3 regions of the Devosia sp. J20-27 genome follow, and region 1 is predicted to be linked to each of the others. Evidence: predicted binding sites of a transcription regulator. Region 1 holds the regulator's gene; each other region holds the start of a gene.
What was found. The regulator LexA, encoded in region 1, represses DNA repair genes until DNA is damaged. The targets are predictions, from matches to a motif close to TGTTCNNNNTGTGTTCNG.
Positions count from the first base shown of each region.

Region 1 (10,530 bases):
CGGCTTTGGCAATCATACGGACAACCCGGACACGACGTCTCGCACCGTCACCGCGACAGTGACCGACGGGACCTCGACCAGCAACGTCGCAACCACGACCATTGGGGTGACTGCCGTAGCCGACGCCGCCGTCATCAATGTCCCATCGACACTCTACTACCTGTCCGAAGCCAGCACCGGGGACGTCAACGTCCTTAATCGCATCAGCTTCCAGGATGTCGACAGCTTTGGCATCGTGCGTGTCACGCTGTCCATGAATGATAGCGACGACTCCCTCACGGCCTCGAGCGGCGCTGGCGTGACCGTGAACGGCAGTGGCGGCCGTGCCATCACCCTCGACGGCACCATTTCGGCGATCAACGCATATCTGGCGGCTGGGAATGTGCTTTGGAACCCTGACGGCTCAAGCAATGGCGAGGGAGGTGTCGTGACGATAACCATCGACGACAACGGAACTGCGTCCGGCGGCAACATCACGACCACGACCGCCAACATCGTTGAATTCTCTCCGGACACCAGCGGTCCACTCTCCAACAATTACGCTGCAGTCAATATCGTCGGAGATGACGCCTATACACCGCCATCCGGTTCCTCCGGCAACAACGATACTATCGTCACCTCCTGGAGCCACACCACATCGTCCGCCATCACCTATAATGGGGTGTCGGGCAACGGTGACACAATCACCCTGGTCTTCACCTCGATCCAACTTGAGACACTCTTGGCTCTCGGCGCCAACTCGGCACTCGACTACTATCTGGACGGCGACATCAACTCCAATCTTGATCTGGGCAGCACCAGCTGGAACGCCATCGTCAACAACTACGACAATGCCGCGCTTGCGCTTGCGGCCGGCCCAGACAGCTACGTCACCTACACAGCGATCGGGGCAATCGACGCTAACCTGCCCACATTCGATGGCTCGCCAGACAACAATACAAGTGGCGATACCGTGATAGGCGGCGCGGGGGCAGATACGCTGAATGGTGGTGGCGGCAACTCCGACACGGCCGATAACGGCACTGATATCCTCGTCGGTCTGGATGGCGATGATGTCCTCTGGGGCGGCGCCGGCGACGACCTCTTGCTGGGCGGTTCGGGCAATGACAAGCTGCACGGCGGCAATGGCAATGACATCCTCTCTGGCGGCCTCGACGCTGACGATTTCATCTTTGCGGCCTCTGGCTCGTCACATGCGGACAAGATCACCGACTACAGCTTCTCAGAGGGCGATCGCATCGACCTGGGTGGCCTGCTGGACGCCGCCTTAGGGACTAACCCCATCCCAGCTGACCAGATCCAGGATTACGTGCGTCTGACCCAGACCGGTCAGGACGTGACCATCCAGGTGGATACCAACGGATCTTCGAACGCCGGGGGGGTAGTGTGGACCAGCGTTTCCGTACTTGTCGGCTACGGCACCGCCAGCGGCGCCGATCCGGTCAACATCGTTTTCGACGGCACCGAGCATACGTTTCTGATCTGATTGCAGCGAACGCGCAAAACAAATGGCCCGCTCGGGCGGGCCATTCTCACTTTCGAGGCTCAATAGCGGGCCTGCCCTCAGTTCCCCTCGCCCAGCCGGATCGCGCTCATGCCGCCCTTGCCCATGGCAACGGCACTCTGGCCACCCTTGAAGCCGTGCACGTAGCTCTTTGAGCCCACGAACGAGACGATCGGCTTGTAGGTGCGGAAGATGTCGTCACTGGCGGCGGTGTTCGAGAGATTGTCGAGGATGAAGCGCTTGCCCTCGACATGCACGGCAAGCACCGCGTGGTAAAGCTGGCGCCGCGTATCCTTGAGCACGATGAACTGCAACTGGTCCGGCGCAAAGCCGAGTTTGGCCAGCAGTTGCATCTTGGCGATGGCAAAGTCCTCGCAGTCACCGGCGCCGCGCGCGGCGCTCTGCGCCAGCGTCTGCCAGGTGTCGCCCTTGTCCGAGCGATAGGCGATGGTGCGGTTGACTTCACGATTGATCAGCTTGAGGGCCTCGACCTGCGGCAGGCGCCGCGCCCGCTCGGCCACGGCCGCCAGTCTCGTCCGGCGGCGCTCTTGCAAAACCCGTTGGCGCAGAAATCGCTCGCCGAGACAGCTGCGGGCTTCACCTTGCCCCACTGGGCGAAGGCCGGCAGTTTCCCGATCGGCACGACCACCGACTTGAACACATTATAGTTCGGCGCCACCGTGCGCACCGGCGCCGTCACTTCCATGCGCGGCATCAGCGAGGCGGTGGCAAAGGCGTCATAGCTCGGCCGCAGCTTCAGCGAGGCAACATCGAACCGCAGTTCGTTGCTGGGCTCACTCGAGGGCAGACCCAGATCGAAACGGGCTTCTGCCGCCGGCATGCCCGATATCATGCCAGCCAGCAACGCCGCGGCAGCCAGGACAGATTTGTTTGTTGTTTTGAGCATTCTGCTCTCCCTGTTACGAGAGAGCCTAGTTTTGAAATTCTAAGACTATGCCAACTGGCATGCTCTATTTGGCATTACTTAAATCGATCAAAAGCAATCCATTAAGCTTGCCAAACCCTAAATCACGCTCGCGCCGGCTCGGCGAAGTCCCTGCATACCGAATATTTACCCCGGCTGTTGCAGAACAGAACTGGAACATCTATACATCGTTCAGCCTTTGTTCCGATTCTGCTCACGGGGCCTGCCAAATGTTGACACGCAAACAGCACGAACTGCTCATGTTCATTCATGAGCGCATGAAGGAGGCGGGTATTCCGCCCTCCTTCGATGAAATGAAGGACGCGCTCGATCTGCGCTCCAAGTCCGGCATCCACCGGCTGATCACGGCGCTGGAGGAGCGCGGCTTCATCCGGCGGCTGCCCAACCGGGCCCGGGCCCTCGAAGTGGTGCGCCTGCCCGACTCGATGAACCCCTCGCTTGGCGGCCGCAAGGCGCGCTTCGAGCCGAGCGTCATCGATGGCAGCCTGGGCCGTGTCTCGGCGCCACCGCCACGCGCCGCCACGGCCATCTCCACTGCCTCGGAGGCGGGCCGTCCGGTCACCATTCCGGTCATGGGCCGCATCGCTGCCGGTACGCCCATCGAAGCCATCCAGAGCCACAGCCACACCATCACCGTGCCGCCCGAGATGCTGGGCTCCGGCGAGCATTTCGCGCTCGAAGTGCGCGGCAACTCGATGGTCGAAGCCGGCATTTTCGATGGCGATACGGTGCTCATCCGCAAGCAGGACAACGCCTCGACCGGCGAGATCATCGTCGCCCTCGTCGACGACGAGGAGGCCACGCTCAAGCGCCTGCGTCGCAAGGGTAATTCCGTGGCGCTCGAGGCCGCCAACCCGGCCTACGAAACGCGCATCTTCCCACCCGACCGGGTCAAGGTACAGGGCCGCCTCGTCGGCCTGCTGCGCAAGTACTGAGCACGCAACTCTGACCCTCCCCGTGGGTCGTCTCTGGGCCGGTGGACAGCACCGGCCCTTTTTTTGTGCCCGCCACGTGCCGATCCGGGTCGGATAGTGCCCCGAACCGCAGAAATGACTGAACCACCTTCCGGAAATGCTGGAGCTTGGCCGCACAAAAGGCCAAACAGGGGGCAACCGACGGGAGGAGCAGGTTTTGGCAGGCACGGCAGACTGGATCGCAATCGACTGGGGCACGTCCAACCTGCGGCTATGGGGGATCGACGCCAGCGGCGACATCGCCTTTGCACGCAGCTCCGATCAGGGCATGGGCAAGCTGACGCCCGGGCAATATCCGGATGTGCTCGCCGCGCTGCTGGACGGCGCGATTGATCCAGGCACTGAAATCGATGCACTGATCTGCGGCATGGCTGGCGCTCGCCAGGGCTGGCTCGAGGCCCCCTATCTCGATGCCCCCGCCGATCTTTCCACTTTGGCCGCACGCGGCGTCACCCCCGATCTGCCCGGCAAGCTGCGCGCCACGATCCTCCCCGGTGTCTGCCTCAGGCGCGAAGGCGCCGAGGACGTCATGCGCGGCGAGGAGACGCAACTGCTCGGTCTCTCCGCCCTTCAGCCCGGTTTCGAGGGCCTCGTGGTCATGCCCGGCACCCATTCCAAGTGGGCCACCCTCAGCGGCCACCGGCTGGAGCGTTTCTCCACCGCCATGACCGGCGAACTCTTCGAGGTGCTGCGCACCCACTCGGTGCTGCGGCACTCGCTGCAGGGTGAAGTCGAGGGGCCGGACCGCGACGCCGGCTTCGATGCCGGCCTTTCCCAAGGCCTCGACGCACCTGAGCGCCTGACCGCAACGCTCTTCAAGGTCCGCGCCGGCTCGCTGCTCTCGGGCCGCTCCGCCCCCTGGTGCGCCGGCTTCCTGTCGGGCCTGCTGATCGGCACCGAAATCGGCGGCCAGCGCGACTGGCTGACCGATGCCGAAATCCCGCTCGTCGGCAGCACCGGCCTGTGCCGGCTTTATGCGCGCGGCTTTGCCGTGCTAGGGGCCAGAACCCGCATCGTCGATGCGACCGACGCCACTCTCGCCGGGCTGAAGGCCGCCCGCGCTGCCTGAGGATACCATGCTCGAACACCGACACATCATCGCCATCCTGCGCGGCATCTCGCCCGCCGAAGTCACCGACGTCTGCGAGGCGCTGGTGGCTGCCGGCATCACCCTGATCGAGGTGCCGCTCAATTCCCCCGATCCGCTCAGTTCGATCGGCAGCGCCGCGAAACTCTTTGCCGGCCGCGCCGAGATCGGCGCCGGCACCGTGCTCAGCATCAAGGATGTCGACGCGGTCGCTGCCGCCGGCGGCACCTTCATCGTCTCGCCCGATACCTTCCCCGATGTCATCGTCCGCACGCGCGACAAGGGCCTCAGGAGCTATCCCGGCGTGTTCTCGCCGTCCGACGCCTTCTCCGCCCTGCGGGCCGGCGCCAATGGCCTGAAATTCTTCCCGGCAGAAGTGCTCGGCCCCAAGGGCATCAAGGCGATGAAGGCCGTGCTGCCGCCCGAGGTGCCGCTCTATGCCGTTGGCGGCGCCAACCCCGACAATTTCGCCGAGTATTTCGCTGCCGGTTGCGCCGGCTTCGGCCTCGGCACCTACATTTTTAAACCCGGCATGTCGGCCGCGGACGTGGCTGCCCGCGCCCGCACCGCCGTCGCCGCCTATGACGCAGGACAGACCAAATGAACCAGAAAGCCGAACTCTTCGTCGATAGCCGCTGCGAACTGGGCGAGGGGCCGTTCTGGAACCCGCTCGTTGGCAGGCTCTTCTGGTTCGATATTCTCAACCAGACCCTGCTCAGCGCCGGCCCCGACGGTCATCTGGTCGATCGCATCACCTTCAAGGACACGGCCGCCGCCGCTGCCGTGGTCGACGAAGACACCCTCGCCGTGGCCCAGTCGGGCGCCCTGCTCCGCTATTCGTTCTCGTCCGACAGCACCACCGTCATCGACACCATCGAGGCCGATGTCCCCGGCAACCGCACCAATGACAGCCGCATGGATCGCTCCGGCGGCTTCTGGATCGGCACCATGAATCGCCACGGTGGCGCCCACAAGACCGGTGCCGTCTATCAGTGGAAGGACGGCACCCTGACGCCGATCCTTGCCAATGTCGGCATTCCCAACTCCATCTGCTTTTCGCCCGACGGCAGCCGCGCCTATTTCACCGATGCCGGCGCCGTCATCCAGACCGCGCCGCTCGATCCGGCGACCGGCCTGCCCAATGGCCCGTGGACCGATCTGGTTGCCGGCGGCGCACCGGGCGGCGCCGATGGCTCGGTGGTCGATAGCGAGGGTTTCATCTGGAACGCCCGCTGGGGCGGCTCCTGCGTCGCCCGCTTTTCCCCCCAGGGCAAGCTCGACCGCATCATCGAGCTGCCGGTGCCCAACGTCACCTGCCCGGCCTTCGGCGGCGCCGACATGAAAACGCTTTATATCACCACCGCCCGTGAGAACCTCTCGCCCGAGCAGCTCGAGGCGTTCCCGCTGTCCGGCAGCGTCTTCGCCATCAATGTCGATGTGGCGGGCCTCACCGAGCCTTTCCTCAAGCTCTGAGAGCCCGGACAGGTTGTTCCCCGGCGCCGCCGCCTGCTGATCGGTGGCGCCGCGCATGAAACCCAGCGGCGTCAACGTGGCGACGCCCTCCAGGGCCGGCTGAGGCCGGTCTTGGCCGCGCGGACCTCGAAGCCGCTGCCGGTCCAGCGCAGCCAGTGTACGCCGCCCTGCTCCAGCGCATCCGCATCGATCACCGTCGGCGCCGCACAGACCGCCGGCGCGTCGCGTCGCGTGATCACCACGTCGGCGCTGCCGCAATCCTCGAAGAACCCTGACGGGTCGTTGATCAGCGCCAGACGAAAGCCCGCGGGACTGTCCACCAGGCATCCAACGCTGTCGCAGCGTCCCGCCCCGGTGGCGATCGGCTCGCCATAGGTCTCCTGCCACACGTCGACCGCAAAGCTCCCGGCCTTGCCGTCGACCAGTTGCAGCCCTGCCGCCGTGCGCACGGCCACCGCCCGCGTGGTGTCGGCCACCAGCACATCGGGCGGCCGGTCCAGCGCAAACAGCAGTACCGCCGGCAGCAGCAGCGCCGGTCCTGCCAGTTTCCACCACCGTGGCACCACCGCGAACCAGGCCAGCGCGACGAGGCCGAATGCCAGCGCCAGCGGGGTCAGCAGCGGGTGCAGGCTCAGCCCCGCACTCCACTCCGTGACCGTCCGGGCAATCCAGATCAACCCCTCCAGCAGCACCTGCAGCACCGAGAGGAACGGCCCTTCCCAGCCGAACGGCAGCAACAGCGCCGAGATCACAATGGCAGTCATGATCGGTGCGATCAGGATCAGCGCCATCAGGTTGGCGAGCAGCCCCAACGGCGCCGTCTGCTGGAAATGATAGGCCGAGAACAGCAGCGTCGCGAGACCGGCGATCAGGCTGGTCAGTGCCGTGCCGATTATGGCGCGTCGCACCCAGCCGAGGGCTCCACCTGCGGGTTCCCCGTCGCCGCTCGCCCATTCATAGCTGCCGATCAGCCCGACCACCGCTGCAAACGACAACTGGAAACTCGGCCGGAACACGCTGGCCGGATCGCTGACGATGATGATCAGCGCCGCGATGGCGACGTTGCGCATCGTCAGGGCGCGTCGGCCCGCCAGCACCGCTCCCAGCACCAGCGCGATCATCAGCGTCGAGCGAAAGGCCGGCACGTTGGCCGATCCGCCGGCCAGCAGCAGGTAGCCGAAGGCGGCGGCCAGCGCCACCACGGCAGCCACCTTCTTGATCGAGACGTAGCGCGATATGCCCGGCACCAGCACCAGCAGGTAGCGCATCACCGTCAGCACGCCGAGCGCCACCAGCGACAGGTGCAGCCCCGAGATCGAATAGATATGCGCCAGGCCTGAACTGGCCATCGCCTCGCGGGTGGCATCGGTGATCCGGCTCTGGTCGCCGATCATCATCGAGCGGGCAAGCCCATTGGCCTCGCCGCTGATCCGGGCATCGATGCGTTGACCAATCAATTGCCGCGCCGCGTCGACCAGTCGCTCGGGCCCGTCCGCCCCGCTCTGCACCACTTCGATGGCGCCCGTCGCGTTGCCATAGGCGCCGACGCCATCGAAATAGGAATGAAACTGCGTGTCATAGCCGCCGGGCACCACCGGCCCGGGCACCGGGTAAAAGCGGATCGGTCCGCGGATCACGTCGCCCGGCGCCAGATGCGGACCGCCCTTGATCACCACCCGGGCCCGCCGCATCGGCACGCCCCGCCCACCGGTAACCGGATGGACACCCGAGACCACCACACGGCGGCCGCTCTCGGCCTCGCTGATGATCTCGTCGACCCGCGCCTCGAACACGCCGTAGGCGGGCCGCGCCAGCATCGGCGTACCGAACAGCGCCCCGTGCAAGGGCAGCAGGCTCAACCCGCTCCAGAACGCCGCGCCAAGGACGAGCCCCTTGAAGGCCGCGGCGCGTGCCTGGGTGAGCAGCAGCGCCAAGGCCAGCAGCCCGGCCACAACCCATAGCGCTTCCGGCGCCACGGCGGCATCGCCCTGCAGAAAGACGATCATCCCGGCGATCACGGCAAACGGCAGCAGAACAAAGATGCGCCGCCCGTCCATGCCATCTGCTATCGTTGAAAGAGCGCTGATACCCTGACGCCGTGCAGCACGCACCGGCACCGATGGCGTGCGCGCATCGGTCGGTCGGATCTCCGGGCCTGCCAGTACGTCGGACATGGCGCTTGCCCCGCCCTTGCGCTTGCCGCCAACGATGCTTACACGTCGGGCAGCAAAACGCCACTTTTCCGAGGTTCCCGGTCGCTCATGGCCAAGCCAGTTGTCACCCGCTTCGCTCCCTCACCCACCGGCTACCTCCATATCGGCGGTGCCCGGACGGCCCTCTTCAACTGGGCCTTTGCCCGCCACACCGGCGGCAAGATGCTGCTGCGCATCGAGGACACCGACCGCGAGCGTTCGACGGAAGACGCCGTGCAGGCGATCTTCGAGGGTCTGAAGTGGCTCGGCGTGACCTGGGATGACGAACCCTTCATGCAGTTTTCGCGTGCCGAGCGCCATGCGCAGGTGGCGAACGAGCTGCTGGCGCGCGGCCAGGCCTATCACTGCTACTGCTCGCCCGAAGAACTGGCCGAGATGCGCGACAGTGCCCGCGCCGCCGGCAAGCCGCCCCGCTACAACGGCTACTGGCGCGACCGTGACCCGTCCGAAGCGCCTGCCGGCGTCGCCCCGGTCATCCGCATCAAGGCCCCGGAATCCGGCGAGATCGTTGTCCATGACCATGTCCAGGGCGACGTCGTGTTCAAGACCGAGAACCTCGATGATTTCATCATACTGCGGTCCGACGGCACGCCGACCTATATGCTTGCCGTGGTGGTCGACGACCACGACATGGGCGTCACGCACATCATCCGCGGCGACGATCATCTCACCAACGCCGCCCGCCAGATCATCATCTATAACGGCATGGGCTGGGATGTGCCGGAAATGGCGCATATCCCGCTGATCCATGGTCCCGACGGCGCCAAGCTCTCCAAGCGCCACGGCGCTCTCGGGGTCGAGGCGTACCGGCAGATGGGCTACCTGCCCGAGGCGCTGCGCAATTACTTGGCCCGCCTCGGCTGGAGCCATGGCGACGAGGAACTGTTCACCACCGAGCAGATGGTCGAGTGGTTCTCGCTCGACGCCCTCAACAAGGGCGCCGCGCGCTTCGATTTCGTCAAGCTCGAGAACGTCAACGGTCACTACATCCGCGGCGCCACGCCAGAGCGGCTCTACGAGGTCATGCTGGCGACCGCCATTGAACTCGACCGCACCTTCGACAGCGAAGGTCTGTCGCAGAACAAGGACACGGTGCTCGCCGCCCTGCCCGAACTGCAGCCACGCGCCAAGACCGTGCTCGAACTGATCGACCTGGCCCAGTTCATCTACGCTGTCCGGCCGATATCGGTCGACGCCGCCGCTGCGGCCCAGCTGACCCCGGACAGCCGCGCCAATATCGGTGCCCTGGTGACCATCCTGCAGGGCCTCGACGACTGGTCGGTTGCCGCCATCGACAAGGCCGCCCGCGCCTTTGCCGAAGACAAGGGACTGAAGCTTGGCAAGGTCGCCCAGCCGCTGCGCGCAGCGCTCACCGGCCGCACCATTTCGCCCGGCATTTTTGAGGTTATGGTGTTGATCGGACGCGAGGAATCACTGGCCCGACTGTCCGACCAGGCAGCCTGACCCGACCAGCCCATAAGGCTAGGTCAGCGCTGTTCACCCATGTGTTGCAGACTGCGACTAAAAGGGGTTACCTGATCCAGCCTGCCCACTATATCATCGGCTTGCCCGCATCGTTTCCTCCGCGGGCACATTCAGCCGCCAAGGAGAACTGCGCATGACCGACACCACGGCAAAACTGACTATTGGCGACGAGACTTTCGAGTTTCCGGTACTGTCGGGGTCTGTCGGACCGGACGTCATCGACATCCGGTCGCTCTACGCCAAGACGGGCATGTTCACCTACGATCCCGGCTTCACCTCGACAGCCGCCTGCGACAGTTCCATCACCTATATCGACGGCGATGCCGGGCAGTTGCTCTATCGCGGCTATCCGATCGATCAGCTCTCCGAAAAGAGCACCTACACCGAGGTCTGCTACCTGCTGCTCTACGGCGAACTGCCCAGCAAATCGCAGCTCAAGGAATTCGACCAGCTGGTGACGCGCCACACCATGGTGCACGAGCAGATGCACTACTTCTATCGCGGCTTCCGTCGCGACGCGCATCCCATGGCCATCATGACCGGTGTGGTCGGCGCCATGGCCGCCTTCTATCACGACAGCACCGACATCACCGATCCGCGGCAGCGCGAGATCGCCTCGATCCGCATGATCGCCAAGATGCCGACGATCGCTGCCATGGCCTACAAATATTCGGTGGGCCAGCCCTTCGTCTATCCGCGCAACGATCTCGATTACGCGTCCAATTTCCTGCACATGTGCTTCTCGGTTCCGGCCGAGAACTATGTGGTGAACCCGACCATCGCGCGGGCGATGGATCTGATCTTCACCCTGCATGCCGATCACGAACAGAACGCCTCGACGTCGACCG
Region 1 covers NZ_CM147875.1:2,881,113-2,891,642, reverse strand. The annotation lists gene AC0L4C_RS14285 (calcium-binding protein) at 254-1,486, shown strand; gene AC0L4C_RS14280 (transglutaminase-like cysteine peptidase) at 1,564-2,025, opposite strand; gene AC0L4C_RS14275 (hypothetical protein) at 1,977-2,411, opposite strand; gene lexA (transcriptional repressor LexA) at 2,660-3,385, shown strand; gene AC0L4C_RS14265 (2-dehydro-3-deoxygalactonokinase) at 3,582-4,493, shown strand; gene AC0L4C_RS14260 (2-dehydro-3-deoxy-6-phosphogalactonate aldolase) at 4,501-5,115, shown strand; gene AC0L4C_RS14255 (SMP-30/gluconolactonase/LRE family protein) at 5,112-5,984, shown strand; gene AC0L4C_RS14250 (ComEC/Rec2 family competence protein) at 6,056-8,158, opposite strand; gene gltX (glutamate--tRNA ligase) at 8,246-9,661, shown strand; gene gltA (citrate synthase) at 9,816-10,530, shown strand, end outside.

Region 2 (10,530 bases), 210 kb from region 1:
GATCAGCGCCATCGACTGCGGCGAGCGCTCGGCGAGGGCTTCGAATATCCCGAGCCACACCCCGGCCTTGGCCCACCGGTTGTACCGGTTATAGGCGGTCGTATAGGGGCCGTAGCGCTCCGGCAGGTCGCGCCAGGGCGAGCCGGTGCGCAGCACATAGAAGATGGCGTTGATCACCCGTCGGTCATCGGTGCGCGGCACTCCGCGCGGCTTGTTGGGCAGGAGGGGCAGAATGATCCGCCACTCCGCATCGCTGAGATCAAATCGAGCCATCGCCACCTCCATTCAGGAGGTTGAATCAGCCTTCGTACTCAAAGGGAATCCCCTTTATGGGTACAGAACCTAGGCGGTCTTGCCGTTGGGCAGCGGCGTGCCGGGCGCGACGAGGCCCTTGTCGGCCAGAGCGGTCCAGAACTCGTCAGGGATGCTGGTGTTCCACCACGTCAGGATGCCATCGAGCTCGGCGGGCGAGCGCGGCCCGGGCAGGACGTTGCAGACCGCCTTGTGGGCGAGCGGGAACTGCAGGGCCGCAGCGCCGATCGGCACCTTCCACTCGGAGCAGAACTCCTCGAGTTGCTTGACCTTTTTCGAGATATGCTCGGGTGCGGCGGCGTAGTTCCAGGTACCGGTACCCATCAGCGCGCCGCCGTTGAACGGGCCGCCGCAGATGATCGAGGCGCCGCGCTTAAGGCAGGTCGAGAGGAACGGATCGAGCGACGTCTGCTCAAGCAGGGTATAGCGGCCGGCGAGCAGGAAGACGTCCCAGTCGCCCAGTTCGAAGGCGTCCATCAGGACTTCCCACTCGTTGACGCCAAACCCGATTGCCTTGACGACGCCGGCGTTCCTCAGTTCCTGCAGGGCGCGGTAGCCGCCCTCGGCGAGCTGCTTCCAGTAAACGGCGTTGGCCTCGGCGCCATGTGTCGCCACGCCGATGTCGTGGACCAGGAGGATATCGACGCGGCTGAGGCCGAGGCGCTGCATGCTGGCATCGAGCGAGCGCATGATGCCATCGTAGGAATAGTCGTAGACCTGCTCGAAGGGGAACGGCTTGACCCAGGAATGCGGGTATTCGCGCTCGCTTTCCGAGCGGATGGGACGCAGCAGGCGGCCAACCTTGCTCGACAGCGTAATACCGTCCTGGCGGAAACGCAGGGCGTCGCCCACCATGTGCTCGGCGCGGCCATAGCCATATTGCGGTGCGGTATCGATCAGGTCGATACCGCTGTCGAGGGCATGGGTCAGGGTGGCCCGGGCCTGCGCGTCGGGGACTTCCTGGAAAATGCCAGCGAGCGTGGCGCTGCCGCAGCCCAGCGTCGTGACCTGCAGATCGGTCCGTCCAACCTGGCGCTTTTCAAACTCTTGCCTGGCCATGCCATGCTCCTCCAAAATCTCCAGAGCTAACTGACATGTTAGCTCGAAATGTTCAACGGGCCTTTCGGCTTAGGCGGGGAGGACGGCAGATCGCCGGGCCGCGCGCCGCGCTGCTGCTGCCGAATTTCCGCCAATCGGGCAAATGAGAGTCGTTTGCATGTTTTGAATGTGACAGAACCAGTTCACCCCTGTTGGATCGGACTTCCGCCGTGACCGGTTACGCCGCAACCCACGACTATGCCGCCGATGACCCGGCGCGTTCGTACACGGCCCATGTCGTGCGCGAACTGGGCATGGGGATCATTTCCGGCGTCTATCCCGAAAACACCATCCTGCCCGGCGATGCCGAACTGATGGAGCGGTTCGGCGTGTCGCGCACGGTGCTGCGCGAGGCGATGAAGACACTCAGCGGCAAGGGGCTGATCCAGGCCAAGGCGCGGATCGGCACGCGGGTGCGGCAGCGCACGGAGTGGAACCTGTTCGACCCGGACGTGCTGATCTGGCATGCCAAGTCGGGATTTGACGCCGACTTCCTGATGTATCTGGGGGAAATGCGGCTGGCGCTGGAGCCGGAAGCCGCTGCGCTGGCGGCCCAGCGGCGGACACCGGCGCAATTGCAGCAGCTCTTTTCCTTCGTTGAGCAGATGGGGAGCGACAAGGTTTCGGCCAGCGACTTTGTTCGCGCCGATCTCAATTTCCACCTGGCCGTGGCCGATGCCGCGGCCAATCCGTTCCTGCGCTCGATATCAACATTGATCGAAGTGGCGCTGGTCAACATGCTCACCATCAGTTCGCCACACGAGCACCCCGAGGAGCATGTGGAGTTGGTCGCTGCGCATCGCGCCATTGCCGACGCTATCGCCGAGGGCCGGTCCGATGCGGCCCGGGAGGCCATGCGGGTGGTGATCCATCAGGGCATTGCGCGACGCGGCCGACGTCGTCTGTAGGGCTGGATTGGCTGGCGCCCGGCTGTAAGCTGGGCATCCAATGAGCAGCAGCCGCGTTCCGACCTCATGAGCCGAGCATTCACCAAGGAAATCGACGACGCCCCGCCGCCGCCGCTGGAAGAGCGGACGATGAGCAGCGCTGCAAACCTCGTGACCGCACGCGGCGCCGCGTTGATCGAAGCAGAGATCGCAGGGCTCGACCGGCAGATCGAACGCGCCGATGACAGCGCCCTGGCAGTGCTGCAGCGCGACCTGCGCTACTGGACGGCGCGGCGCGCCACCATGCAGCTTGTCGCACCGGTAGCAGCGCCGCAGCAGGTGAGTTTCGGGACAAAGGTGTCGATCAGGCGTGGCGGTAGGCTGGTGAAACTGACCATTGTCGGCGAGGACGAGGCGGACCCGGCAGCCGGCCTGCTGGCCTGGACATCGCCGCTTGCCCAGGCGCTTGATGGCGCGGAAGCGGGCGAGGTGGTGCCCTTCGAAGCCGGCGGGCGCGACGAAGAGATCGAGGTTGTCGCCATAAAGGCGGCCACCTGAGTGAGGCGGGAGAACGTCATTCAGAAGAAAGACCTGGCGAGGCTCGACCGCATTCTGGGGCTGCTCGGATCCGATCATGCCGGCGAACGAGCCGCGGCCGCTGCTGCCGCGACCAGCATGATCGCAAAGCATCATCTGACCTGGTGGGATGTGCTGGAGGGCCGGGCGCTGGGCGCCCGGGCCGCGGCGGAGGTACGTCGCTCCGACCTCGGCATCGACTATCTCAAGGCCGCCGAATCCCGCCTGCGCCAGCTCAAGGCGCATAACGAGGCGCTGGAAAAGCAGGTCGCCCGGCTCAAATCCAGACTGGAGGCCGAAAAGGCCGCCGCCCCGCCGCCCGGCGACGTCGAATAAACCGGCGGGTGCTGTCGAAACCGGCCGCATCGCGGCGACCAGTGGCAGCACAAACGCAAAGGGAGAGACCGATGAAATACATGCTGCTGGTGCACCTCGATGTCGAGGAGATGTTCAAGCAGAGCCAGGAGGAGTGGGCGCAGCTCGACCGCGACTCGCTGGCCTATGACGAAGAGCTGCGGCAGCGCGGGCACTACCTCACCTCGTCGGCGCTGCAGGACGGCAATTCGGCGGTGATCGTGCGCCGGACGGCGGACGGCATCAGCACCACCGACGGGCCGTTCGCCGAGACCAAGGAGCATCTGGGCGGCTTCATCTTCATCGAAGCGCGCGACCTCAACGAGGCGATCGGCATCGCGGCGAAGATCCCGGTGGGGAAGTTCGGGGCCATCGAAGTGCGACCGGAACTCGTCATTGATCCCGACAAGCGCTGACATCGAACGCATCTACCGCGCCGAGTCCGGCCGGGTGCTCGCCAGCCTCATCCGGCTGCTCGGCGGCTTCGAGCTGGCCGAGGAAGCGTTGCATGACGCCTTTGCGGCGGCGGCGGCGCAATGGCCGCGGGACGGGTTGCCGCACAACCCGCGGGCCTGGCTGGTATCGGCCGGTCGGTTCAAGGCGATCGACCGGCTGCGCAAGAAGGCGCGGTTCGGTCGCGAGCTGCAGGCGGAACTGGGCCGGCAGGTCGATGAAGCGGCAGAGGAGGCGGCGATGCGGGAGCCTGAGGAAATGGCCGACGACACGCTGCGGCTCATCTTCATCTGCTGTCATCCGGCGCTGCCGGCAGAAGCCCAGGTGGCGCTGACGCTGCGGGAGGTCTGCGGTCTCACCACCGAGGAGATCGCCCGCGCCTTCCTCGTGGCCACGCCGGCGCTGGCGCAGCGCATCGTGCGGGCCAAGGGGCGGATCCGGAGCCTCGAGCTGCCCTATGAGGTGCCCGAACGCAGTGCGCTGCCGGAGCGGCTGGGGGCGGTGCTCAAGGTGATCTACCTCGTCTACAACGAGGGCTACTCGCACCACCGCATGGAGATTGCCGAGGAGGCAATCCGGCTGGGGCGGCTGCTGGTCGACCTGCTGCCGGATGGCGAGACGCTGGGCCTGCTGGCGCTGATGCTGCTCAACCACTCGCGCCGCGCCGCCCGCCGGACGGCGTCCGGAGACATCGTGCTGCATGCCGACCAGGACCGGAACCTGTGGGACCGGGAGATGATTGCCGAGGGCGAGACGCTGGTGCGCAAGGCGCTGCCGATGCAGCAGCCGGGACCCTATGTCCTGCAGGCGGCGATTGCCGCGCTGCATGCGGCCGACGCAACCGACTGGGCCGAGATCCTCGTTTTTCACGACCTCCTGGCGCAGGTGGCGCCGTCGCCGGTGGCAGCGCTCAACCGCGCGGTGGCTCTGGGCATGGCCGAGGGCATCGAGACCGGTCTGGCGGCCATCGAAGAGGTGTTGCCCGCCCTGCCGAACTATCAACCGGCACACGCGGCGCGGGCCGACTTCCTGCGCCGGCTGGGGCGGCGGGCGGAAGCGTCCGAGAGCTATCGGCGCGCTCTGGCGCTGAGCGACAATGCGGCGGAGAAACGATTTGTAACGAGTCGGTTACGGGAACTTGCTGAGGAATAGCTTAGGCGTCGAGAGCATGTTCCGGCCGACACCCTCCCTCTTGCGGGGAGGGTTGGGGAGGGGGTGGCGAAGCCAGCGGAGCGACGATAATTTCGGGCGTCGCGTTCCCCCCTCCGAGCTGCGCTAGGGACCGGAGGTCCCAAGCTTCGCTGGCCTCCCCCGCAAGGGGGGAGGTAAACCGCTGACGGTTCTATTGGCGGGCGTCGCCTAAAGCGACTTGATCACCACCGGCTTGTCATCGTCCCAGGCAACGGCATTGCGCAGCGGCAGGCCGAACTGGCTTTCCTCGATCTCGAAGATGTCGCCGGGTTCGGTCTTGATGCCGTCGGCAAAGCTCAGCGTGGCGGTGCCGAACATGTGGACGTGGATGTCGCCGGGCTGCCGGAACAGGTCGTACTTGAAGTGGTGGTGCTCGAGGTTGGCGATGGTGTGGGACATGTTGTCCTCACCCGAGAGGAACGGCTTTTCCCACAGCACCTTGCCATCGCGCAGGATGCGCGACATGCCCGAGACGTTGCGCGGCAGCTCGCCCACGCGCAGTTCGGGGCCGAACGAGCAACTGCGCAGCTTCGAATGGGCGAGGAACAGGTAGTTCACGCGCTCGGTGACGTGGTCGGAAAACTCGTTGCCCAACGCAAAGCCGAGGCGGAACGGCGTGCCGTCCTTGCCGATCAGGTAGATGCCGGCCATTTCCGGCTCCTCGCCGGCGTCGAGCGCGAAAGCGGGCGAGGGGATCGGCTTGCCGGGCGCGGCGACGATATGGCCATTGCCCTTGTAGAACCATTCGGGTTGCACGCCGACCTCGCCGGGTCCCGGCTTGCCGCCCTCGAGGCCCATGCGGAACATCTTCATGGAGTCGGTGAGCGGCGCTTCAGCGGCCTGCTGGTTCGACTTGTGCATGGCGTCGCGGGTGGAGGCGGAGCCCAGATGGGTGAGGCCGGTGCCGGTGACGTAGAGATGGGCCGGATCGGGATGATCGACCGGGGAGAGCAGGCGGCCCTCGCGGGCGATGGCGACGCGATCGACGGCCTTGCCGAGCCCTTTTTCGGCAACGACTGCCGCCAGCGTGGTGCCGCGATCCGCAGCTTCCTGCGCCAGCGCGTAGACGCTGCCGGCTCCGGTGACGACGCTGGTCGTGCCCCCGATGGTCGCCGCCACGGCGCGGGCGCCGCTATCGTCCTGGAACTGAATGAGATGCATGCCGAACCCCTTGCAACTGGCACGGCGGAGCCTAGCCGCCGTTTTCCGCATTGAACGCATGAGGCGGCAAAAGGCAAGGAACAAATAGTACGACTATTGGCGAGGCGGACGCGATTTGAGGGTGCAGGCTGGCATGGGGGCTGGACCCGAGCATGGTGGCAGAGGTAACCTGGCGATCACTGGCTCTTTCCCGCTTCGCCAAGCTTTGTCCGGCCCAAGCGGGCCGCGCTCCCGAAAGGTGGTCGGTGACGACGGTGAACCTTTCCTGGGTCGGACCACGCCATTTCACAACTCTCTCCCTCCTCATGGTGAGCCTCCTCATGGTGAGCCTGTCGAACCACGAGGAGGCTCAGGATGAGGTCTCTCTGCCGTTGGTGGCCCCTCACCTGCCGCCCCACCGCCGTCATCCCGGCGCCGGCCGGGACCCAGTAGACGCCAACGCCTCCATTATTGACCAGCCCCTCCGTCACCCTCCCCCTTGTGGGGAGGGCCGGGGTGGGGGGGCGAGAGCCCCGGTGGGGTCATTCATCCGACCGATGTCACTCGCGCATCGACGACACCTCCAAGCCACTGACGCAGCACGATGATCCAGCCGCATCGCAAAACTTGTCCCCGCCCTCGCCGCAGGGCGTAATCTTGCGCAATCTCCCCGCGACGGACGGGAAGCGCGACGAACGCTTGCGGAGGGGACTGCCGGGAGGGGGAAGGGAGTCGTCTCACGCCCCTGGGCCAAGTGCACGGAGTTGAAAAGGGGCGGCAAGTCGGGCTCCAGTCTCCCGAAGCGCGGGACAATGCCACAAAACCCGGTTCCCCGAGGCGGCTACCGTCTCGTTATTAGTCATACCCAGAGACGGCAAGCGCCTCGGGGCCCGATCCAACTTCAGCAACCGGAGGCGGTCACGCCGGCCGGGCGGAGAGGCGTGTCTGGTGCTCCGCCAGGCCGCAAATTTCGCTTGACGAGAATGAAACAAAATGAGAACAAAAGGCATACAAGAGATGCACACCTGAGCCTGCGCCGAATTGTTGTCTGCGGCGGGCGGTTATGAAACAAGGGAGACCGAAGATGGCTGCTGCAACGCCCCTGCGCGTGGTTGAAGGTGGAACTATGGACAAGGACAAGGCGCTTGCTGCAGCGCTGAGCCAGATCGAGCGGAGCTTCGGCAAGGGCACTGTGATGCGTTTCGGCGAGGGGCCGATCGCGCAGGTTGAGGCCGTATCGACCGGCTCGCTGGGTCTCGACATCGCATTGGGCATTGGCGGTCTGCCGCGTGGCCGCATCATCGAGGTTTTCGGGCCGGAAAGCTCGGGCAAGACCACGCTGGCATTGCATGTGATCGCTGAGGCACAAAAGAGCGGCGGCATCTGCGCTTTCGTCGATGCCGAGCATGCCCTCGATCCCAACTATGCCCGCAAGCTCGGCGTCAAGGTCGATGAGCTGCTGATCTCGCAGCCCGATTCCGGCGAGCAGGCGCTGGAAATCGCCGATACGCTGGTGCGGTCCGGCGCCGTCGACGTGCTGGTGGTCGATTCGGTGGCCGCACTGACGCCCAAGGCCGAACTTGAGGGCGAGATGGGCGACTTGCTGCCGGGTCTGCAGGCCCGCCTGATGAGCCAGGCGATGCGCAAGCTCACCGGTTCGATCTCCAAGTCCAAGGCGATGGTCATCTTCATCAACCAGATCCGCATGAAGATCGGGGTGATGTATGGTTCGCCGGAAACCACGACGGGCGGTAATGCGCTGAAATTCTACGCGTCGGTTCGCCTCGACATCCGTCGCATCGGCGCCATCAAGGAGCGCGAGGAAGTCATCGGCAACCAGACCCGGGTCAAGGTGGTCAAGAACAAGCTGGCGCCGCCGTTCCGGCAGGTTGAATTCGACATCATGTATGGCGAGGGCATTTCCAAGACCGGCGAGCTTCTCGACCTGGGCGTCAAGGCGGGTATCGTCGAGAAGTCGGGGGCCTGGTTCTCGTTCGACAGCCAGCGCCTGGGGCAGGGCCGCGAGAATTCGCGGCAGTTCCTCAAGGACAATCCCGAGGTTGCCAACATCATCGAAAGGGGTGTGCGCGAGAGTTCGGGGCTGCTGGGCGAGGTGCTGCTGGCCGGTCCGGAAAGCGATGACGCGGGCAGTGACGAATAGTCCGGCGCGCGTGCGCCGGTCCAGGCCGAATTGAACTGCAACGGCGCCGGCTCACCGGCGCCGTTTGCTTTTGGGCGCGCCAACCGACCGCTTTGCTGGACAGAGGCGGGAGCCCCGCGATAGAAGGCCTTTCCATCGTTTTTCATGGCGGGGCCGCGGTCCCGCCTTTTGCTGCCAAGAAGAGTTCTCATGACGACGAGCGTGAACGATATCCGGTCCAGTTTTCTCGGCTATTTCGAGAAGAACGGCCACGAAGTGGTGGCTTCGAGCCCGCTCGTGCCGCGCAACGATCCGACGCTGATGTTCACCAATGCCGGCATGGTGCAGTTCAAGAACGTCTTCACCGGCGTCGAGAAGCGGCCCTACTCGACGGCGACGACGTCGCAGAAATGCGTGCGCGCCGGCGGCAAGCACAATGACCTCGACAATGTCGGCTTCACGGCACGCCACCACACGTTCTTTGAAATGCTCGGCAATTTCTCGTTCGGCGACTATTTCAAGGCCGAGGCGATCGAGTTTGCCTGGTCGCTGATCACCAGGGAATGGGGCCTGCCCAAGGCCAAGCTCACCGCCACCATATATGAGGATGACGACGAGGCGCTCGAACTCTGGAAGAAGATTTCGGGGCTGCCCGAGGATCGCATCGTGCGGCTCGGCGCCAAGTCCAATTTCTGGCAGATGGGCGATACCGGTCCCTGCGGGCCGTGCTCGGAAATCTTCTACGATCACGGCGAGAAATACTGGGGCGGCCCTCCGGGCACGCCCGAGGAAGATGGGGACCGCTTTGTCGAGATCTGGAACCTGGTGTTCATGCAGTTCGAGCAGGCCGCCGACGGCTCGCGGACCGGGCTCCCCAAGCCTTCCATCGACACCGGCGCCGGGCTCGAGCGCGTGGCCGCCGTCATGCAGGGCACCAACAACAATTACGAGATCGACCTCTTCCGCTCGCTGATCGCCTCGGCGCAACAGGCGATCGGTTACAACGGCGAGAGCTCTAATGCCAGCCTGCGGGTCATCGCCGATCACCTGCGCTCGATGAGCTTTCTGATTGCCGAGGGCGTGCTGCCGTCCAACGAGGGCCGTGGCTATGTGCTGCGCCGCATCATGCGTCGCGCCATGCGCCATGCGACCCTGCTCGGGGCCAGCGAGCCGGTCATCCACAAGATCGTGCCGACGCTGGTGCGTGAGATGGGCCAGGCCTATCCCGAACTGGTGCGCGGCGAGGCGATGATCGCCGAAACCGTCGAGCTCGAGGAGAACCGCTTCCTCAAGACGCTGGGCCGTGGTCTGCAGATTCTGGAGGCCGAGGCCAGGGATCTGAACGAAGGCGGCGTGCTCGATGGCGGCACCGCCTTCAAGCTCTACGACACTTACGGTTTTCCGCTCGATTTGACGCAGGACGCCCTGCGCACCCGCGGCATCACCGTCGACACCTCTGCCTTTGATGCCGCCATGGCGGCGCAGAAGGCCGAGGCGCGCAAGAGCTGGTCGGGCTCGGGCGAGGCGGCGACCGACCAGATCTGGTACGCGGTCGCCGATGCTGTCGGTCCTACCGAATTCCTCGGCTACGAGACCGAGACTGCCGAGGGCGCCGTCACGGCTCTGGTCAAGGGTGGCCAGCAGGTCACTGAACTGGCGGCCGGCGACGAAGGCTTTGTGGTGCTCAACCAGACGCCGTTCTATGGCGAAAGCGGCGGCCAGGTTGGCGATATGGGCCAGCTTGCCGGCGAGGGCATCGCGGCCGACGTGCTCGATACGGTCAAGCATCATGGCGTTTTCGGCCACCGGGTGAAGGTGGAAAAAGGTACGCTGCGGATCGGTTCGGCCCTGGCGCTGACGGTCGATCACGCACGCCGTTCGGCCATCCGCGCCAACCATTCGGCCACGCACCTGCTGCATGAGGCGCTGCGCATCGTGCTGGGGGGTCACGTGGCACAGAAGGGCTCGCTGGTCTCGGCCGACCGGTTGCGCTTCGATTTCGTGCACACCAAGCCGATCAGCCCCCAGGAAATGGCGCAGATCGAGGATATCGCCAACGATATCGTGCTGCAGAACACGCCCGTCGAGACGCGCCTGATGGGTATCGAGGAGGCCAAGGAGTCCGGTGCCCGCGCCCTGTTCGGCGAGAAATATGGCGACGAAGTGCGCGTCGTGGCCATGGGCGAGCCGACCGGTAACGGTCTGGGCTGGTCGGTGGAACTCTGTGGCGGCACGCATGTGCGTCGCACCGGCGATATCGGGCTGGTGTCGGTGGTCAGCGAAAGCGGCGTAGCCGCCGGCGTGCGCCGCATCGAGGCCGTCACCGGTCGTGCCGCGCGGCATCGTGGCAATGACAATATCCGCATCGTCGAGAGCGCG
Region 2 covers NZ_CM147875.1:2,675,247-2,685,776, forward strand. The annotation lists one part of gene AC0L4C_RS13170 (IS5 family transposase) at 1-273, opposite strand, end outside; gene AC0L4C_RS13175 (aldo/keto reductase) at 343-1,371, opposite strand; gene AC0L4C_RS13180 (FadR/GntR family transcriptional regulator) at 1,581-2,318, shown strand; gene AC0L4C_RS13185 (GreA/GreB family elongation factor) at 2,385-2,855, shown strand; gene AC0L4C_RS13190 (hypothetical protein) at 2,856-3,209, shown strand; gene AC0L4C_RS13195 (YciI family protein) at 3,281-3,643, shown strand; gene AC0L4C_RS13200 (RNA polymerase sigma factor) at 3,627-4,832, shown strand; gene araD1 (AraD1 family protein) at 5,040-6,032, opposite strand; gene recA (recombinase RecA) at 7,096-8,172, shown strand; gene alaS (alanine--tRNA ligase) at 8,362-10,530, shown strand, end outside.
Region 2: a site for LexA is predicted at 6,996-7,013, ahead of recA (recombinase RecA). Genes of this name have one in related genera too.

Region 3 (10,530 bases), 970 kb from region 1:
TGAGCGTGTCGTCGGCCTCGAGCGACCTGGCAATGCCCGCCGCTTCCTGCACCACGTCGGCGATCTGCTGCTTGAGCCGCGCCACCCGCGTCCGTGCGTCTTCGGCCGTGCGCTGCGCCTGGGCCCGCCGGGCCCGCACCTGCGCCTGCGCATCGGCGGCGCTGCGGGCCTCTGCCTCGGCAGCTGCGACGGCGGCCTGAGCCGCCTCGGCCGCCTGTCGCGCCGTGTCATAGGCCTGCTGTTCGCCGGCCGTCTCGGCCTCGAGCCGCGCCTTTTCCTCGATATAGGTCTTGAGCGTCTCTTCGCTCTCGCCGGCCAGCGTCCGCTCGCGCGCCGCATCGGCCTCGACCTGCTTGAGACGAACTGCCAGTTCTTCGCGCCGCGCTTCGGCCCGGCGGGCCTCTTCGGCCAGCTGTTCGGCGAGGATGGTGAGACGCTGCAGCGCCGCACTCTTGGCAGCATCTTCCTCACGCAGCGGCTGTACGGCCTTGTCGGCGAGGAACAGCACCTTCTGCGCTTCCAGCTCGAGATGCTGGGCCTCGGCGAGCTGGTTGACCAGCCGGCCCTGCTCGGCCTCCGCTTCTTTCTCGGCGGCGCGCGCATGCACCCAGCGTATATGGAAGAGCGTTGCCTCGGCCCGGCGGATATCGCCCGACAGGGCGCGGTAGCGTATCGCCAGCCGCGCCTGGCGCTTGAGCTGTTCGAGCTGCTGCTCGACCTGGGCAATGATGTCGTCGACGCGTTCGAGGTTCTGCTCGGCGGCCCGCAACCGCAATTCGGCCTCGTGCCGGCGCGAGTGCAGGCCGGAAATGCCGGCGGCTTCCTCGAGCAGGGCGCGGCGCTGCTGCGGCTTGGCCGCGATCAGTTCGCCGATCTGTCCCTGCCGCACCAGTGCCGGCGAATGGGCGCCGGTCGAGGCATCGGCAAAGAGCAGCTGCACGTCGCGGGCGCGCACTTCCTTGCCGTTGACGCGATAGACCGAGCCTTCTTCCCGCTCGATTCTGCGCGTGATCTCGAGCACATCGGCATTGTTGAGCAGGGCAGGGGCGGTGCGGTCGGAATTGTTGAGCACCAGCGTGACTTCGGCGGCATTGCGCCCCGGCCGGTTGCCCGAACCGGAAAAGATCACGTCGTCCATGCCCGAGGCGCGCATCGCCTTGTACGAGCTTTCGCCCATCACCCAGCGCAGCGCTTCGACCAGATTGGACTTGCCGCAGCCGTTCGGACCGACCACACCGGACAGACCGGGCTCCAGATGGAGCTCGGTCGGATCGCAGAACGATTTGAAGCCGTGCAGCTTGAGACGCGAGAACTTCATCCCGCGCCTTTACCAGAATGGCGGTTAGCTGAGGAGAGGGTCGATGACCGCCTTGAGCTCCTCGAGCGACTTGTCCCCAGTCAACTGCTTGCCGTTGACGTAGAACGTCGGGGTGCCTTCCAGCTTGAATTCGTTGGCCGCCTGCTCCTGCATCACCTTGAGCTTCTCGAACAGCTCCTGATTCGCCAGCGCGGCATCGAAGGTCTCGTCGGTGAAACCGAGCTGCTTGGCCACCGCCAGCAGCGCGTCGCGCGGCTTTTCGGCAATGCCCCAGGTCGCCTGCGTGGCGAAATAGGTGTCGACGACCTGGTGATACTTCTCCTCGCCCGCGGCTTCCGCCAGCAGGAACACCACGGCGTCCTGCAGATTGCGGATGAACGGGCGCAGGATGAAGCGCACCTTGCCGGTGTCGATATATTCTGCCTTGAAGCTGGGATAGACGTCGTTGGCGAACGTCGCGCAATGCGGGCAGGTCGGCGACGCGTATTCGATCACCGTAACCTTGGCATCGTCCGGGCCGAGCACCTTGTCGGGGATCGCCACATCGGCAAGCGCCGCCACGTCCTTGGTGGTGCCTTCCTGCGCCTGAGCCGACCCGAGCCCGAGTGACGTGGCGAGAGAGGCCGAGGCTGCGAGGATCAGCGTGTCGCGGCGGGTAAGTTTCACTGGTTAGCTCCGGTTCTTGAATTTGTAGCGCACACTACACTTCAGCAAGGTGGCGGCAAGGGGGCAGTCGCATCAAGAGGCAGTGATCCGGGAGTGTCCGGTTCTCAGCCCTTCCTGCGCCCGGCAAGTGCCAGGCCGAGCTGCCGCAGCGCTTCCTTGACGCCTTTATCCTCCACCTTCTCGACTGCCGCGCCGACGGTGCGCCGTGCCGGCTCGGACAGGGGAACTACCTCGTCCTCGTCGGCTGAACGGGGCGTGAACGGCTCCGCCGAGATGCGGCAATTGGCAACCAGAAGGTAGCCGAAATAGCGATTGATCGACCGGGCGATCGTCGCGCCCTCGTGGCTGACCGCCAAAGCATGGCCCGGCGCACAGCGCAGATAGAGCGTCGCCCCGTCCGAGCCGCGCTCGCCGCGGGGCCAGGTCAGCCGGTCGGGAATGGTCACCGTGTCATAGGGCTTGGGCGCCATCGCCGCCCAGTGGGTCAGGATATCGCGGCTGGCAAAGCCGCGCTTGCGCATCGCCGGATCGAGCGCGCCCTTGAGCGCCTCGGCCATGTCGACGGTGCGGTTGAGCCGCTTGGGCGGTGTGTCCGCCTTGGGCTTTGCAGCCATGTCGCCTCTTCCCCGCCGATCACGCGTCGCTGATAACCGATCAATGCGCTTGCGCCGCGGCGCCGGCTCATTCATCTCTCGTCATCTATCATGCCGCAAGCCGCTTCCCGACAAAACCCTGCACCCATCGACGCGCATGCCGTGCTTGCCTGGTACGATCAGCACGCCCGCGACCTGCCCTGGCGCGTCAGCCCGGCCGATCGCCGCGCCGGTATTGTGCCCGATCCCTACCGGATCTGGCTCAGCGAGGTGATGCTGCAGCAGACCACCGTTGCTGCGGTGCAGAAATACTTCCTGCGCTTTACCAGCCTGTGGCCGACGGTCGCCGATCTCGCTACGGCGCCGCTGGACGCCGTGCTCAAGGAGTGGGCCGGCCTTGGCTACTACGCCCGGGCGCGCAATCTGCACGCCTGTGCCGAGGCGGTCATGGCAACGACCGGCGAGTTTCCCCGCACCTCGGCGGCGCTCTCGGCGCTGCCGGGCATCGGCCCCTACACATCGGCGGCCGTCGCCGCCATCAGTTCGGATGAACGCGTTGCCGTCGTCGATGGCAATGTCGATCGCGTCCTCGCCCGCTATCTCGCCCTCGAGACCCCGGTTCGCGAGGCCAAGGACCTGATCCGCCAGACCGTGCAGGCCGCCGTGCCGGAGCGCGCCGGCGACTTTGCCCAGGCACTGATGGATCTGGGGGCCACAATCTGCACGCCGCGCGCCGCGCTCTGCATGCTCTGCCCGCTGCAGGCGGGGTGCCTGGGGACGAAGGGCAATCCGCTTGCCTTCCCGGTCAAACCGGTCAAGCCCGAGCGGCCCGTCCGCCATGGCCATGCCTTCGTCATGCGCGACCCCTCGGGCGACGTTTACCTGCAGAGCCGCCCGGACAAGGGGCTGCTCGCCAAGATGACCGAAACCCCCGGTTCGTCCTGGCTGCCGGAGAAATCAGCCCCTGTCTTTCCGCGGCAGGAAGACTGGAGACACCACGGCCAGGTGGTACACATCTTCACCCATTTCCGCCTCGAACTCGAGATCTGGTCGGCGACGGTAGATCCCGCCGGCCTTGAAGGCGGCTGGTGGGCCGCCCCGCACGATCTCTCCGGCGAGGCCTTGCCGACGCTGTTCCGCAAGGTCCTCGCGGCAGCGGGCCTTGCGGCAAAAGAAGACCGCCGGTCCATGCACGGAACCGGCGGTTCATAGGCCTGACGCTTTTTGGAGGTCCACTCAGGCAGATAGTCGGTCCATCTGCGCCCGGATATCGGCGCGAAAGATATCGATGGGGGCCAGCCGGCCCTGGTGTTCGGCGTGCCAGAAGGTCCAGCCATTGCAGGCTTCGGCGCCCTGGACCAGCGCCCCGACCTTGTGGATCGAGCCGGCGTGCTCGCCGGAACTCACCGAACCGTCGGCCCGCACCAGCGCCGAATAGCGCATCCGGTCGTCGTAGAGGAATGTCCCGGGCTCGATCATGCCCATCTCGATCAGCGAACCGAACGGCACGCGCGGGGCGCTGCGCCTGGTCGGCGCCGTCGCAATGGTCTCGGCGCTGTAGGGCTTGACCGAGGCGATGCGCTTGAGCGCCGCCGCGATATAGCTGTCCTCGCGCTCGATGCCGATGAAATGCCGGCCCAGCTTCTTGGCTACAGCGCCCGTTGTCCCGGTTCCGAAGAACGGATCGAGCACCACGTCGCCCGGCCTGGTCGTGGCAGTCAGCACCCGGTAGAGCAGGGCTTCGGGCTTCTGCGTCGGATGCACCTTGTCGCCAGCGTCATCGGTCAGCCGTTCGCCGCCGGTGCAGATCGGAAACAGCCAGTCGCTGCGCATCTGCGTGTCGTCATTGGCCTGCTTGAGGGCTTCGTAATTGAAGGTGACGCGGCTCTTCTGGCTGCGCGCCGCCCAGATCAGCGTCTCATGCGCATTGGTAAAGCGCGTGCCGCGGAAGTTCGGCATCGGGTTGGCCTTGCGCCAGACCACGTCGTTGAGCATCCAGAAATCGAGATCCTGCAGCGCCGCGCCGACCCGGAAGATGTTGTGGTACGATCCGATCACCCACAGCGCTCCGTCCGGCTTGAGCACGCGGCGCGCTGCCTGCAGCCAGGCGCGGGTGAACACGTCGTAATGGCCGAAGCTCTCGAACTTGTCCCACTCGTCATCGACCGCATCGACCTTGGACTGGTCGGGCCGGGTCAGGCCCTGCTCGAGCTGCAGATTGTAAGGTGGATCGGCGAAGATCAGGTCGACCGAACCGGCCGGCAGGGCGTTCATTTGCTTGATGCAGTCACCGACCAGAATGGTGTCGATCGGCAGGTGAGCCTGGTCCGCCGTGGCGGCTTCGTCCATTTGACGCGCGGTACGCAACATACTGATAACCCTAACGCAGCACTAACCATGCCGTTCTAGGCCGTCAGGGTTAAGGCTGGGCTAAGCATCAGGGTTAACAGAGGGTTAGCTGGTCCTCTGCAGGCAGGGTCGCAACTTTGCCGCCGCCTGTCAGGCCACCGATTTCAGGCGCAGCGCCTGGGCGCAGGGGGCAAAATCCATGCGGTGGTGTCGTCCAGGCCCATGCATGGTCAGGGCGGCCATATGCACCGGCGCCGCGTAGCCCTTGTGGCTGGCAAAGCCGAAATGCGGCTCTTCGCAATCCATCACCGCGCACATCCGGTCGCGCGTCACCTTGGCGACGATCGAGGCCGCTGCAATCGAGACGCTGCGGCCGTCGCCGCCGATAATGGTTTCGACCGGGCAGGGCATGTCCTTGGGCGGGCGATTGCCGTCGATCAGCACGTGGTCAGGTGTCAGGGCCAGCCCCAGGACCGCCTGGCGCATGGCCCAGAGCGTGGCGCCAAGGATGTTGAGACGCTCGATCACCAGCGGCGGCGCCATCACGATGCTCACCGTCGCCGTCGCCATGATCCTGTCGTAGAGCGTCTCGCGTTCGGCGGCAGTGAGCTTTTTGGAATCATCGAGCCCCACAGGCACCTTCCGCCTGTCGAACACCACGGCGCTGACCACCACCGGTCCGGCCAGCGGCCCGCGTCCGGCCTCATCGATACCGGCCACCACCGTTGCGCCGCGCCGCACCGCCCGCCTTTCGAAGGCGAGGTCGGGACCTTTTCCGGTATCGGGCGAATCGGCACGCATGTCTCCAGCATGCCGATCCCGCCTCGCCAGTAAAGGCGCTCTGCGCCGCGGCGTCAGGGTCGCGAAGGCGGCCAGCCGGCCGGAACAGGGCCTGCTCACTGGACCTGCAAACGCCCGGCCCCGCCTTCGCGGCCATGACGCCGCAGCCCATGTGCTCAAAACAGGTCGAGCTGTGCGTCCTCAAGCCGCGGCGGCACGAAGAGGTCAGTGCGCAGCGCTGGCATCTTGTCGACGAGGCCATAGCGCACCCGCGCCTTTTCCAGTCTCTGCTGCATCAGCACCGCATAGGGACCTTCGCCGACAAAGCGCGTGCCGAAATTGGGGTCATTGTCCTTGCCGCCCCGCACGTCGCGCACGAGACTCATGACGTGCCGCACCCGATCCGGATAGTGCCGCAGCAGCCACTCGCGGAAAATGTCCCGCACTTCGCCCGGCAGCCGCAGCATGATCGCATGCGCCGTCCTGACGCCCTGCGCCGCCGCTGCGTCGATGATCCGTTCCAGCTCCATATCATTGATGGCCGGCACGATCGGCGCCACCATGACGCCGGTCGGCACCCCCGCCTCGCTCAACAGCCGCAGCGCCTCAAGCCGCTTTTCCGGCGATGAGGCCCGCGGCTCCATCTTGCGGCTGAGTTTGTGGTCCATGCTGGTCACCGAGATGCCGACCCGGATGAGCCCCAGTTCGGCCATCGGCTGCAGGATGTCGAGGTCCCGCACCACCAGCGCCGATTTGGTCGTGATCGTCGCCGGGTGCCGCGTCTCCAGCAGCAGCTTCAGGATCTCGCGGGTCAGCTTGTGGGTGCGCTCGGACGGTTGATAGGGGTCCGTGTTGGTGCCCATGGCGATCGGCCTGGGCTTGTAGCGCTTGTCGGCCAGCTCCTTCTTGAGCTGCTCGACGGCATTGACCTTCACATAGATGTCGCGCTCGAACTCCAGCCCCGGCGAATGCCCGAGATAGGAATGCGTCGGCCGCGCGAAGCAGTACGAGCAGCCGTGCTCGCAGCCGCGATAGGCGTTGATAGAGCGGTCGAAACCGATATCGGGACTGTCATTGCGGGTGATGATGGTTCGCGCCCGCTCGATATGCTCGACGGTCTCGAAACCCTTCAGTTCCTCGACCTGGCCCCAGCCGTCGTCCACCGCTTCGCGGCTCTGCATCTCGAACCGTCCGGCGCGATTGCTCTGCGCCCCGCGGCCACGATTGGACCTCGAGTCCAGCAGCCTGCGGCCGATCAGATCGGCATCGCGCGTCTGGCTCAGTTTCTCCAAGGCTTCAAAACTTGGGGCAACGTGCATTGCCATGGTCTGTCTCCTGGCGGGCCGATTCGGCCTGCATCATGGATTGACACTAACGCGGAAAAGAGAACAAAGGAAGAACAAAAGCTGGAACGCGTTCTTCATGGGGCTTGCGTGCACAACGCGCTGCAAAGGCAAAGCGTTGCCCTCCCCATTAGGTGGTGCCTACAGCTGGCCTCGCGAAGGGGCGCAGATGGCCTTGGATAAGCGCTGGAGCCGGCGAGGCACACGGCCGCCCAGCCGTAATTGTCCCCAACCCGCCCCAAACACCGTCATCCTCGGACTTGATCCGAGGACCCATCTCACCCTCACACCGGCGGCGGCATGGATCCTCGCGTCAAGCGCGAGGATGACGGTGCGAGGGGATGGATGGCGGTGCGAGGGGATGGATGGTGGCGCCATGAGACGGTTGCGGCGCCAGAGCATCATAGATGGAATTAAGCGGGACAGCGGTGAAGCCAATCCTGATTGGTTCCCCGTGCTGCAAACGGAAGCGCCTACCGCTCCGCCAGCCGTGGCATCAGTTCGACGAAATTGCAGGGCTGGTGCCGGTTGTCGAGCTGCGCCCGCAGGATGCCTTCCCAGGCGTCGCGGCAGGCGCCGCGCGAGCCCGGCAGCACGAAAACGAAAGTCTCGCCGATCAGCCCGCCCGTCGCCCGCGATTGCAGCGAACTCGTGCCCACTGTCGTTGCCGAATACTGATGGAACAGCACCGAGAACCCGTCCATCCGCTTCTGGAACAGCGTCTCCAGCGCCTCTGGCGTCACGTCGCGGCCCGAAAATCCGGTGCCGCCGGTGGTGAGGATGGCGTCAATATCGGGATCGACCACCCAGCCCATCACCGTGTTGCGGATCTGGTGGATATCGTCGCGCACCACGGCGCGCTCTGCACAGATATGGCCGTCGGCCTCCATCAGCGACTTGAGCAGGGCCCCGGCCGTGTCGGTCTCCAGCGTTCGGGTGTCCGAGACGGCGAGCACCGCAATCCGGAGCGGCACGAACGGCTTGCTCTGGTCGAGCTCACTCTTGAACATTCTTGTCCGTTTTCTCTTTTGGCGCGTCTTCGCCGTCTACGGTCTTGGGCACGTCCTCGACGATCACCGTCGGATTGAGCGGGTCGGGCACCAGGATATCGGCCTCGTGCGGGCGCGACGTCGCGGCGGTCCGCGGCAGGTTTTCCTGCGTCTCGTCGGCGCGCGGATCGAGCTCGACCGAACCCGGGGTGACGCCCTTTTCGGCATTCATCGCCCGGAACCGCACGCGCCCGGCCGCATCACGCACCGGCCGTACCTTCATGCGCAGGAACGCCGTCACCGCCAGCGCGCCGTGAAATGTCGCCGTGACGATGAACAGCCCGACCGGCGCAATATGCTCCATCGCCCACGAGGCAATGATCGGTCCCACGGCCAGCCCGGTGCCGAGGATCAGCAGCATGCCGCCGGCCACCCGCGCGAACTCGCCGTCCTTGGCGAAGTCGTTGGCGTGCGCCACCGCGATGGCATAGAGCGGATTGGCGGCAAAGCCGTAGAGCCCGAAGAGCACGAAGGTCAGCACGCTGCCCCCCGCCAGCAGTCCTGTGGTCCCCGCCAGCACCGTGAACAGCCCCACCAGCGACGCGCCGCCGCTCAGAAAGACGATGACCAGCCGGCGGTCCATCCGGTCGCTCAGCCGCCCGAAGGGGATCTGCGCTGCGGCGCCGAGGATGGCCGTCACCGCAAACAGCAGGGCGATGCCGGCCGCATCGAGCCCCGTCTTGAATCCGTAGACCGGCGCCAGCGTGCCGAAACTGCCGTTTGTCATGCCGCAGGCAAAGCTTGCGATCACCGCCAGCGGCGAGGTCTTGTAGAGCAGGCGCACATCGAGCTTTGCCGACTTCAGCGGCCGCGGCTGCGGCGTCGAAGTCAGCGCGCTGGGCAGAATGGCGCAGATAAAGGCAATGGCCCCGATCACGAACGGCACATAGCCGCCGGTCCCGGTGACCGACATGGCTAGCTGGCCGATCGTCGAGGCCGCCATGTTGATGGTCACATAGATCGAAAAAATGGTGCCGCGGCTGCGGTTCTCCGCCACCTCGTTGAGCCAGCTTTCAACGATCATCGCCGCGCCGGCAAAGCAGAAGCCGGAAAAGGCCCGCATCACGATCCAGCCGATATCCTGCACCCAGAGCAGGTTGAGCAGGATCGTCACCGTGCCAATGGCGGCCATGATCGAAAACGCCCGGATATGCCCGACGCGCTGCACCAGCATCGGCACCGTCACCGATCCGGCCACGAACCCGACCGACCAGCCGGTGCCGATCAGGCCCAACGACATCAGCGAGAACCCTTCTTCGGCGCCACGCACGCTGAGCAGCAGCCCCTGCAGCCCGCCGCCAAACATCAGCAGCGCCGAACCAATAAACAGGGCGTAGATCTTGTAGGCTGATGTCATGGGTCTTCTGCGTATCCGAAGCCGCTGCGAGGGCAGGCGGTCGCTTGCCCCTCAACTCAGACCAAATTCAGGCCAATCCTTCAACCCGCAACAGAATTTTCCCGGTCGATTGCCTGCTTGAGACTCAGCATGTCCTGCCAAGCCATGGCCTTGGAGGCAGGCGAACGCAGCAGATAGGCCGGGTGCAGGGTCGGCAGTGCCGGCACGCTGTGGGAATTGATCGTCAGCGTCTTCCACTGCCCGCGTGTCCGGGTGATCCCGAGGCTGGTCTCGAACAGCGCCTGGGTCGGCACATTGCCCAGCGTCACCAGCAATCTGGGCGCCACCAGTTCCACCTGCCGATGCAGGAACGGGGCGCACAGCGCCAGTTCCTCCGGCGACGGGTTGCGATTGCCGGGTGGCCGCCACGGCACCATGTTGGCGATATAGACCTTGCTGCGGTCCAGCCCGATGGCTGCCAGCATCCTGTCGAGCAACTGCCCGGCCCTGCCCACGAAGGGCTTGCCCTGCAGGTCTTCCTGCTCGCCCGGGCCTTCGCCCACCAGCATGATCTCGGCCTCCGGGTTGCCGTCGGCAAAGCAGAGCTGGGTCGCCCGCTTCTTGAGCAGGCACCCCTCATAGGCGTCCATCACGGCGCGAAGCTCATCCAGTGTCGCGGCGCCGGCGGCGAGCGCCCGCGTCTCGGACGGATCGGCATTGAGCGGCGCCGCCACCGGTGGCGGCGTATCCAGCGCACGCGCCTGGACCGGCTGCGGCGCCACGCTGGCCGGCCGCGATCGGGCGGCCGGGACCGAGGCGGCGAAGCGGTCGACCGGCTCCTCGCCGACGCTCAGGTCGACGCCCGCCGCCCGATACCAGTCGAGCGCCGCAAGCATTTCGGCGTCATTTAGCGGTCGATCTTCAGCCATGCCTTCTGTTATGTCACAGCCCTTCATGCGCTGCCAGCGCGACCAGACCGAACCCTGAATTCCGAGGATTGTGACGATTGGCCGAGGCCGGTGACCGCGAAACACTCCCAACCGATGTCGTCATCGTCGGCGCCGGCCCGGCCGGGCTGGCGGCAGCCATCCGGCTG
Region 3 covers NZ_CM147875.1:3,855,339-3,865,868, reverse strand. The annotation lists gene AC0L4C_RS19205 (chromosome segregation SMC family protein) at 1-1,318, opposite strand, end outside; gene AC0L4C_RS19200 (DsbA family protein) at 1,343-1,984, opposite strand; gene AC0L4C_RS19195 (DUF721 domain-containing protein) at 2,089-2,598, opposite strand; gene AC0L4C_RS19190 (A/G-specific adenine glycosylase) at 2,689-3,789, shown strand; gene AC0L4C_RS19185 (DNA methyltransferase) at 3,814-4,944, opposite strand; gene AC0L4C_RS19180 (ribonuclease HII) at 5,077-5,727, opposite strand; gene AC0L4C_RS19175 (PA0069 family radical SAM protein) at 5,883-7,025, opposite strand; gene moaB (molybdenum cofactor biosynthesis protein B) at 7,523-8,059, opposite strand; gene AC0L4C_RS19165 (MFS transporter) at 8,046-9,455, opposite strand; gene AC0L4C_RS19160 (uracil-DNA glycosylase) at 9,536-10,363, opposite strand; gene AC0L4C_RS19155 (electron transfer flavoprotein-ubiquinone oxidoreductase) at 10,441-10,530, shown strand, end outside.
Region 3: a site for LexA is predicted at 7,091-7,108, ahead of AC0L4C_RS19175 (PA0069 family radical SAM protein). Genes of this name have one in related genera too.